3 regions of the Brevibacillus sp. HB1.3 genome follow, and region 2 is predicted to be linked to each of the others. Evidence: predicted binding sites of a transcription regulator. Region 2 holds the regulator's gene; each other region holds the start of a gene.

Region 1 (3,284 bases), on a different contig from region 2:
CCGACCAGCACATCAAACTCACCTAAACGCAATGAGCGTAAAATCTGCATCCGCTCAATCGTTTTAATATCCGAGTGAAGATAGCGGACCTTGATTCCGATTTCTTTCAGATAGTCCGTCAAATCCTCAGACATTTTCTTCGTCAGAGTCGTGACGAGAACTCGCTCATTTTTCGCAATCGTGGCTTGAATCTCGCCAATCAAATCGTCAATCTGTCCTTTGATCGGACGTACCGTAACCGTTGGATCAATCAAGCCTGTCGGACGAATCACCTGCTGCACCATTTCCGGGCTGTGCTCCAGCTCATAAGGACCAGGCGTAGCCGAAATGTAGATCGCTTGTTTCAGCTTTGCTTCAAACTCCTCGAACTTAAGTGGGCGGTTATCGCGTGCAGAGGGCAGACGGAATCCGTGTTCGACCAGTACATCCTTCCGTGCGCGGTCACCGTTATACATCCCCCGCACCTGCGGCAAGGTCATATGCGATTCATCCATCATGACGATAAAATCTTCTGGGAAGTAATCCAGCAAGGTATACGGAGCATGCCCGGCAGGCAGTCCCGTCAGATGGCGCGAGTAGTTTTCGATTCCGGAGCAAAATCCCATCTCCATCATCATCTCAATATCGTACCGTGTGCGCTGCTCCAGTCGCTGTGCTTCCAGGAGCTTGCCCGCATCACGGAATTCTTTCAGTCTTTCTTCCAGCTCGGCCTCAATGCTTTGGACAGCCAGCTTCATTTTCTCCTCGCGTGTCACATAGTGAGATTTAGGGAAGATGGCAATGTGATCACGCTGTCCCAAAATCTCGCCGGTCAGTACGTCAATCGAAGTAATCCGCTCAATTTCATCTCCAAAAAACTCAACGCGAATCGCCTGCTCACTCTCTGAGGCAGGGAAAATCTCCACGACGTCACCCCGCACACGAAACGTACCGCGCGTGAAGTTGATATCGTTGCGTGTGTACTGGATATCGACCAGACGATGCAATATCTCGTCCCGTCCTGTTTCCATACCAACACGTAAAGACAAGAGCAGCTCCCGATACTCCTCGGGCGAACCCAATCCGTAAATGCAGGAGACGGAGGCAACGATGATCACATCTCGGCGTTCAAACAGCGCACTGGTAGCCGAGTGACGGAGCTTGTCGATCTCCTCGTTGATGCTCGAGTCTTTTTCAATAAACGTATCCGATTGGGGAATGTATGCTTCGGGTTGATAGTAATCGTAGTAGCTGACGAAGTATTCCACCGCGTTGTTCGGGAAAAACTCCTTAAACTCTGCACAAAGCTGAGCGGCCAGAGTTTTGTTGTGTGCCATCACGAGCGTTGGCCTGTTCACCTGAGCAATTACTTGGGCAGCCGTATAAGTCTTTCCCGTTCCCGTCGCACCCAGCAATGTCTGGTGTCGCTTGCCAGCCTGTAACCCTGCCACCAGCTCGGCAATGGCGGTTGGCTGGTCCCCGGACGGTTGAAACTCCGATACCAATTCAAAACGCTCCATTCCCTCGTTCATCTCCTCATAGCATGACTGTTTCTACTTCCATTATAACACAATTCCGGCTAGTTTAAGCCCAAAATTCGAACAAACGTTTGTCTTCATCTTTCCACCGATTTTTCCGATATAAGATGAAGGAAGTACAAACATACGCAGATAGACTCGCCACCTTCAGGGAGGATTGACATGTCAGATAACGGAACAACCGTCAAAAATAACCCTTATATACAACCGCATATGAGCTATAAAGGCAAAAAAGAATTCTCCACCGAGCTCGACCAAAACGCCTTTATGAAGCTCATGCTGGAGCAGTTAAAGCATCAGGACCCTATGTCCCCCATGGACAACTCTCAGTTCATCCAGCAAACAAGTATGCTGACCATGGTAGAAAAAATTACAAAAATGACCACGCTGATGGAGCAATCGAACAACAGCATGGTCACTTTGGATAAGTACGAAAAGCTGGTAGGTCGTACAGCTTCGTATTCCCTCACTACAAAAGACGAGATGACGGGAGAAACGAAGACGGAGAAGAAAGAAGGCGTACTTGATGCCGTCTACATGGATCAAGGCAAAATCTACTTCCGTATCGCAGGCGAATCGACACCGATTCCGCTGGCAGACGTCTCCGGATTGGAATCGCAAGGTCTGGCCGGCAATACGCTCGACAACAGCGTGAAGTACATGGAAATGATCGGTCGTGAGATTTCCTATAAAGTAACAAAGGAAGTCGACCGGGATGGCAATCCAGATACCAAAAACGACATTTCCAAGGTTGATGAAATCTTGAATGGCGTCATCACTGGCTTTACCACCAAAAACGGTACCGCACAATTCCAACTGGATAATGGATCAACCGTAAAAGCCGAAGAAATCGTAGGCATGACAGTGAAACCTGAAAACAGAGCAATGGGCAACTCCCTTGCCTACGCGCAAATGATCGGCTACAACATCACGTACAACCAGTCTCAGACAAACCCCGACGGCACCACTTCCAATACTCCTTTTTCTGGAGTGGTCAAAGCTGTCAGCATGAAAAACGGAGTCGTCGAATTCGTCCTCCAGGATGATAAGAAAGTCGCTCTCAATCAAATCACAGGATTCGAAGCAACTGCCTAGAATCGTATACAAAAAGCCGCACATCTTCGAAATCGGAGAAGGCGGCTTTTTCTTTACAAGTTCCTATTCGTTTACGATCACTTTTCCGGTTATCGCATCCACATAAAATGTATCATCTACTTTAGATTCTCCCCCGCAGAAGCAATGCGAGCGAGTTTGGCGAAACGAAAGGTCATAGCCGAGCTTCCAGGTAATCGTGTTTTTCTTATAATTTGGCTGGTGGATATAGGTCAGCTCGAGTGGATAGGTTTGCAATAATCGGGTCATGGCCACTTGTTCTTTAAGGGCTTGGGAACGGGCCGGGTATTTGACACTGGCCGGTTTGTTTATGCTCACCTGATCCCATGTACCCGTCCATGAATCGATCCGAATCGTATACATCCCGTTCTCCACACTCTGATTGACCCCATAAACTGGAATGCCGTTCACAAGGGGATCCGCTATGATCGAAGTGTACCTTTCATCTCTATCCTCCGTTATTTGGATCTGATTGCTTCCAGACGGAGTCAGTCTTTTCAAAAGCTTATCCGCTTCCATCCGATCCCGCTTCTTATCCGTTTTCACATGAGACCATTGCGGATTGTTCACCTTTGTGGAAAATGCAAGCAGTTCACCAGTCTTTGCATCCGTCACGAGAAGATGATGCTGCTCGCCATTACTGCTTCCCTCAGG
Region 2 (3,284 bases):
GCTTTAAGTCCTCCAGCCTGATTTCCTCCATCTTTCCATTTGTGCATATTCCCCGTACTTTCGTAAACAGGCTTGTGAAATTGACGGAAGCATACTCTTCTATTTCGGGATCGTTGTGGGCCGGAATCCGATAAGCAGTATGCTCATGAACAACAAAAGGGGCGATGACCCATTGTAGGACGATATCATGGATAAAATCTGGAGGCTCCTGAAGCCCACTTGACTCGAATCTCCTAAATGAGATGTCGACGCTTGTTTCTACCCGAATCTCTCCAGAGGGGAACGGTATCTCTATCAGCCAATCCATATAGGATGTCCTCCTTAATGATCAGTTGCAACACCAGTCGCTGTTTACCCCTTATGATTCCAGGAAGTTGATAGATCTGCTAGCAGATTAATCCTTTCGTAGGAGCTGAACTCTTTGGCGTAATTCCTGTTCGGTCAACGACTCCAATTGCAACAAGGCCTCATACGGATCATCACCCGGAATATGAAAGTATCGAGCAAATGCAGGCTCTGTTTTGAGTCCGTCTTGCTTCAGAGCCCTGATATGTATACAAGCATCCAAGCCCCCTATATCTAACAATCGTGCTTCGATGTCCATATGACGATAAGCATTTTGCTTTTCGACTGCAACTGGTTGAGCAAACAATTCAAACCAAAAGCTAGCTGTGAAAAACGAAATAACGCACGTGGGAATCCCTTTTAGATCGAGTTGTGTCACTTCAAAGCTGGTTAAGCAGCCAAACGCTTTACGAACAACCTGCTCAAACTGATTCAGATCATGACTCTCGCAAATAATATCCAGATCGCTTTGCTCAACATCAATGTCCAATGGGATGGTTCCGGCAAGCACTGGACGGTAATCGGCTAGTACTTCCAGGATATGCGTCTGTTGAATCGCTTCCCACGCCGCTTTTTGGCGCATCGTTCCTCTGCTCAAGTAAGAGAGATCATGCCAATTTTTCATGAAACTACCCCCATGTCTACTTTCTTTTAAAATAGTGTAGACAAAAGTGAATAAGTGCGCAACGAAATTGGTAGTCACTCGTATACCTAAATGAAGGGAGTGTAGTGGATGGAAATACTTTTGTGGGTCGTGGTTGTGTTATTGTTCCTGTTAAGCATCGCAGGAATTTTTTTACCCGTTTTACCTGATACGATCTTGCTGTGGGCGGGCTTTTTGCTCTATCACTTTTTTATTGCAGATCCGGGAGCGGGATTGCCGACATCCTTTTGGTGGGGAATGGTCGTTCTAAGCATTCTGCTTTACGGTGCTGACTTGCTGACGAACATGTACTTCGTGAAAAAGTACGGGGGGTCCAAGTGGTCGTCTATAGCTGCAGCCGCCGGAATTATCCTCGGGATTTTCGTCTTCCCACCGTTTGGTATGCTGATCTTGCCGTTCGTATTCGTCGTTCTCGTAGAGTTGATGGTGCAGAAGCAATCGATGGAGCGAGCAGTGAAAGCGGGAGTAGGCTCACTAATTGGATTTTTGGGCAGTGCGGTCGTAAAAGTCATCTTGCAAGTTACGATGATCATCTGGTTTTTTATCGCCAGATAACATATAGAAAACAAAAGGGACAGCCGAGGCTGTCCTTTTTTACGTGGAAACTAGTGAATGAGGCGATAGACACCAATGACTTTACCGAGAATGGTGACATGCTCCAGAATGATCGGTTCCATCGTGGCATTTTCCGGTTGGAGACGGAAGTGGTTCTTTTCTTTGAAAAATCTTTTGACGGTCGCTTCATCTTCTTCTGTCATGGCTACGACAATGTCACCGTTGTTCGCTACGTGCTGTTGGCGAACAATGACGTAGTCTCCGTCGAGAATCCCAGCATCAATCATACTATTCCCGGAGACGCGCAGCATGTAGACCTTGTCGGAAGTCACGATATTGTCTGGAAGTGGGAAGTATTCTTCCACATCCTCAATGGCTGTAATGGGCTGTCCAGCTGTTACTTTTCCGATTACTGGCACACGGACGACAGAGTCTTCGAAATTGTCTTGAAAACGATCTTCATCTGAAAGCAATTCGATGGCGCGAGGTTTGGTAGGATCTCGACGAATGAGGCCTTTTTTCTCTAAGCGTGCCAAATGACCATGTACTGTTGAGCTGGAAGCGAGTCCGACAGCCTCTCCAATTTCACGTACAGAAGGCGGATATCCTTTATCACGAACTTCCTTTCGTATGAACTCGATGATGGCTTGTTGTCTACTCGATAATTTTGACATAGAAAGACACCCCTGATTCCTCGAACATATTTTCCTATATTATACCATGGGAGCTTGCGTTCGACAAACATAAGTTCGTTTCGTTGTTGACATGAACATATGTTCTCATTTATGATGAGCTTACAAGAGAACAGAACGTATGTTTGTAAGGAGGCCATTATCATGAATTCATCGACAGTACGTAATCGTTTTGAGAAGAAAGAAGAACGTCGTGTTCGTTTTGGTATCACGAGAGGTCAAGCACTCTTGTTTCTTATTACATTTACTCTCTTTTTTTACTTATTGACCGAACTAGTGTTTGCTGCTTCGCCAATGGACGAGCCACAAGGCATAGAAGTAATCGTACAATCCGGAGATAGTCTATGGTCGTTAGCCGTTCGCTACTCAGATCAGCATACGGATGTGCGTGACTATATCATAGAAATCAAGGAAGCGAACGGTTTGGATAGCAACTGGATTTACCCGGGTCAGACTCTGATCATGCCTGATATGCCGTAAGTGTTCGGCTGTCTTGCGGGATTATTCGAATATGGTATAATGAAGCGGCACTACTACAGAGTGGGAGGAACCAGCAGTGGTATCTGACGCAGAAATTAAACGCATTAATGAATTGGTCAAAAAATCTCGCGAAGAAGGTTTAACCGAAGAGGAAAAGCTCGAGCAAAAAGCATTGCGCCAAAAGTACATTGACGCCGTTAAGCTTTCACTGAGAGCAAATTTGGATTCCATCCGTTATGTGGAAGACCTTGAAGAAAATAAGCCAAAACAGTAAGATAACAATTACTGATACGACAGACATCCTCGCTTGACGCTAGGGTGTCTTTTTCTGTGACATACATAACGCTTTGATTGCCAGGGGGGAAAGCGATGGCGTGGATAGCTGTGGCGGTTGGCGGAGCAGTTGGCTCTCTAGTGCGCTACCTATTGTCTTTACTCGCAAATCAGCCGGAATGGCCGTGGGGAACCTGGATCGTCAATGTTTGTGGATCCTTGATCATTGGCATCTTGTTCGTGCTAGGGAAAGAACGGGGCATTTTATCTCCAAC
Region 3 (3,284 bases), on a different contig from region 2:
TGAAATTCGTATACTTATTTCTGCTCGTGCTACATCACGCACTATAGCGAAGGTATCCTCATAACCTCGACACACAAACCGATAGTACAGCGCGCTATCTATGCGTTCTTCTTGAAATACTTTAATATTTTTTGCCTTCAGTTTTTTCCTGACCTCACTTAGATCCAGATGGATTTGTGCCATCAATACTTGGGAAGCTTTGAGGTAAAGATTTTTCAATGAATAGGATGAGAGGCCGATTTCTGTACTGTTTTTATCGACTATCGTTAAGATCATCGGCAGAAGAACAGAATCCCTTATTAATTCAAGTTCTTCTTTGCTGGGCAACTCTGGTTTGACCGGCTCTTGTTGCTGATTCTTTCTGCTTAAGTATTGTTCCCGGTGTTCTGGAAGCATCATTCGACTGGATTCCCATCTTCCATTATTCTGAAGTTTTTTACTCATCTATAGTGCCCTCCTATTTTCGCACTACGCTCTTGAGCTTGTGCTGCTCCCAATAAAGAAGATGCGCGCAAAATCGCTGTGCTTCCGTAGCGATTCTTTATTTGATCTGTGGTGCGTTCTAGCCTTTTGTACCTTTCTCTATTACCGAAGAAGGAAAGTTGGTATTCATCATCACGGCTCAAATTTGATACCACTATTCCAAGCTTTCGAATCGGTTGTTCATCCCAATGGATATAAAACAACTTCCGAGCTGCTTCAAACACCTCATTGGTGATATTGGTTGGATCGTCAATTGTGATTTGTCTAAAAAATCCCGTAGGTTTGTCAAAGTCAGCACCTTGAGCTCCTACGGATACCACTTTTCCCATATAGCCTTTGGCACGACAACGGCGACAAACTTCTTCGCTTAACTCAAGTAGTATGACGTCGATATCCTCCTTATGGGAATAGTCACGCGGCAAAGTCATTTGATGTCCAATAGCTTGTTGATGATCATGTGTGCCTGGTGTAACTGCGCTTGGGTCTATGCCGTTCGCAGTTTGCCAATACAATTCAGCTTGTATATCACTATTTTTACCCATAACAAGCTTCATTTTACGTTTGAAATCACCAAGCGGAAGTTTGGCTATATCGCCAATTGTCGCAATGCCTATTCGGTTAAAGTGAGCCGTCATCCGTGAACCGACACCGAACATTTTGTTGATGGGCTGAGGCCATAACAGATTATCTATATCGCTTTTAGGAAGTGTGAAGATACCCGTTTCACTTTTTTTAGCCCATATGTCAGTTGCCATTTTCGCCAACATCTTTGTTGAACTTATACCCACCCTGATCCAGACACCGGTAGACATCATTACCTTGACTTGTATTCGTTTTGCAATTTCTTCTGGAGATCCAAAATAAGAAAGCGATCCGGTCACATCCAAAAATTGCTCGTCAATTGAAAATGGCTCAACTAAGTCTGTAAAGGATTCAAAGATCTCAGTAATCATTAGTGATACATCGATATAAGTCTGCATGCGAGGACGTATAACGACCGCATCAGGACACTTAGCGAGAGCCTGACCCAATGTTTCTGCTGTAGTTATTCCAAACTTTTTGGCCACAGGACATGCTGCTAAGACGATGCCCGATCTTCTGGCCGGATCTCCGGCCACAATAACGGGACTATTGCGATATTCTGGACGTGCTGCCTTTTCAACAGATGCATAAAATGATTGGCAATCCGCCAACATTATTACGGGCACCACAGTGACACCCCCAAATTAATGCGAAAATATGTTCTTATTATATACCGAATGTATGTTCGTAATACAATGGTTAAATCATCCAGCTCAAGTATTTTTCCTACTCCAAAATTTACTTCAAGCTTTTATAAAACAATGGTCCCCGAACTCCTAAATAGAGTTCGGGGACCATTGTATGCAAAGGCGTGGCTAAACATTAAGTGAGGGGTGTCAATGGTTGCGCGCTATGTACCACCCGAGCTGGATCAGGAGCAGCTCAGCGCCTTAAGCGAACTGGTATGGCAGGCGTTCCAGACAGAGAGCATCCTGACGCTGCCTTATTATGACAGGCGAGAGCCGCGACGTCTGTCTGCCCACATTATCCATATTGATCAAGCGGCGAGACGCCTCAAGCTTCGGGAAGGCTCCGATATTCACTGGGTTCCTTTTGCCCGACTGCTGCATGTGGAGCTGGCAGCGAGCTTCTAAATCGAGGAAATGCAGGTACATGAAGGGCAAGACATGAGAATTACTCAAGAAATCGGCAAAAATAGGCCCCTTTTTCAAAAGCAAGTGGCAAAAAACAGCGTGCCGCGTTGAAACGGTGTGTGCGAGGAAGATGTGAGATTCCTGAAACGAAAAGCGGTCAAAAACAACCGTTTTTCGTGTTTTTTTGGCTTACACGGATTTTGCCAGAAGGGAGGTTTCCCTGTATTGTTAGATTATCTTTTGAAGCATATATTTGACGGATAGAACAAAGGAGATTTTACATGCTAGCACAAGAAATGGGTGTCATATTCACCAAGCACGCCGATCAGATTACTTCCAAGCGTTGGGGAGAATTCATGCAACAATTGGAGGAAAAAGGCCTGTACGTGCTCATTGAGACAGACACGATCGGAAGAGTGATGAGTCCATTGGGCGGATTGATGCCCATGCCGTGTAAAAGTGAGACGCTCCATATTGTGACAGCTGATGAGCTGGAGCAGCGTGGCTTGCCGCTCGGTCACCACATCGTAACGAAAGCGAAAGAAAAAGTAGTCCAACCATAATCGAAAAAAACAACGCAACCTTTCCTGTAGGAGCAAGCTTCCAAGTCGGAAAGGTTTTTTTGTGTGAAAAACACCTCGACGTTTTTCATAAAGGTGGACATCAGTATCAGTGACAAAACCCGCTAGGAAAGTCAGCCGAAGCGGGTTTTGTTAAGGTATGGGTGCAAACTTGTTCAGTTGTCTGCTTTTTTAGTCGCAGGGTCGTGACGGAATAGCTTGGTCATGCACACCCACGCGATGAGTGGGCCGATTCCGATACACAGAATCAACCAGTTCAGTGTAAGAGGAGAGACGCTCAAGGACGTTACGAGCAGAAAGATCAAAATCCCCACCAGCCGACCAACGTCCAGAGCAAACTCTCGGAGGACGACATACTCGACCCGATTGCGTGCGCTTTCTTCGTTCGTGCCAATCAGATCAAAAATCGTGGAGAGCATGGGCACAGAAAACAGCGGATAAGCGATGGACACCGCAATCCCAAAAATAAGCAGAGTCGTAAAGCTCACCTGCCAAAAAAATACGAAGAGAATCCCCCACATGATGACAGAGCCAGTGAGCATTC

The links. Region 2 encodes LexA, which represses DNA repair genes until DNA is damaged. Its sites were predicted from a motif close to CGAACATATGTTCG; they were not measured.
Region 1: the regulator LexA is predicted to act here: its motif matches at 1,578-1,591, upstream of uvrB (excinuclease ABC subunit UvrB).
Region 3: the regulator LexA is predicted to act here: its motif matches at 1,740-1,753, upstream of HPY31_RS09355 (DNA polymerase IV).

What each region holds. Positions count from the first base shown of each region.
Region 1 is NZ_JABMIT010000002.1:13,022-16,305, forward strand. Features, by position in the region: gene uvrB (excinuclease ABC subunit UvrB) at 1-1,499, opposite strand, end outside; gene HPY31_RS04785 (flagellar hook assembly protein FlgD) at 1,680-2,612, shown strand; gene HPY31_RS04790 (hypothetical protein) at 2,676-3,284, opposite strand, start outside.
Region 2 is NZ_JABMIT010000010.1:23,444-26,727, forward strand. Features, by position in the region: gene HPY31_RS21275 (hypothetical protein) at 1-307, opposite strand, end outside; gene HPY31_RS21280 (DUF4269 domain-containing protein) at 395-970, opposite strand; gene HPY31_RS21285 (DUF456 domain-containing protein) at 1,079-1,564, shown strand; gene lexA (transcriptional repressor LexA) at 1,615-2,238, opposite strand; gene yneA (cell division suppressor protein YneA) at 2,401-2,736, shown strand; gene HPY31_RS21300 (DUF896 domain-containing protein) at 2,813-3,010, shown strand; gene crcB (fluoride efflux transporter CrcB) at 3,106-3,284, shown strand, end outside.
Region 3 is NZ_JABMIT010000003.1:359,057-362,340, forward strand. Features, by position in the region: gene HPY31_RS09350 (YhjD family protein) at 1-444, opposite strand, end outside; gene HPY31_RS09355 (DNA polymerase IV) at 441-1,679, opposite strand; gene HPY31_RS09360 (YolD-like family protein) at 1,905-2,159, shown strand; gene HPY31_RS09365 (hypothetical protein) at 2,441-2,722, shown strand; gene HPY31_RS09370 (MFS transporter) at 2,896-3,284, opposite strand, start outside.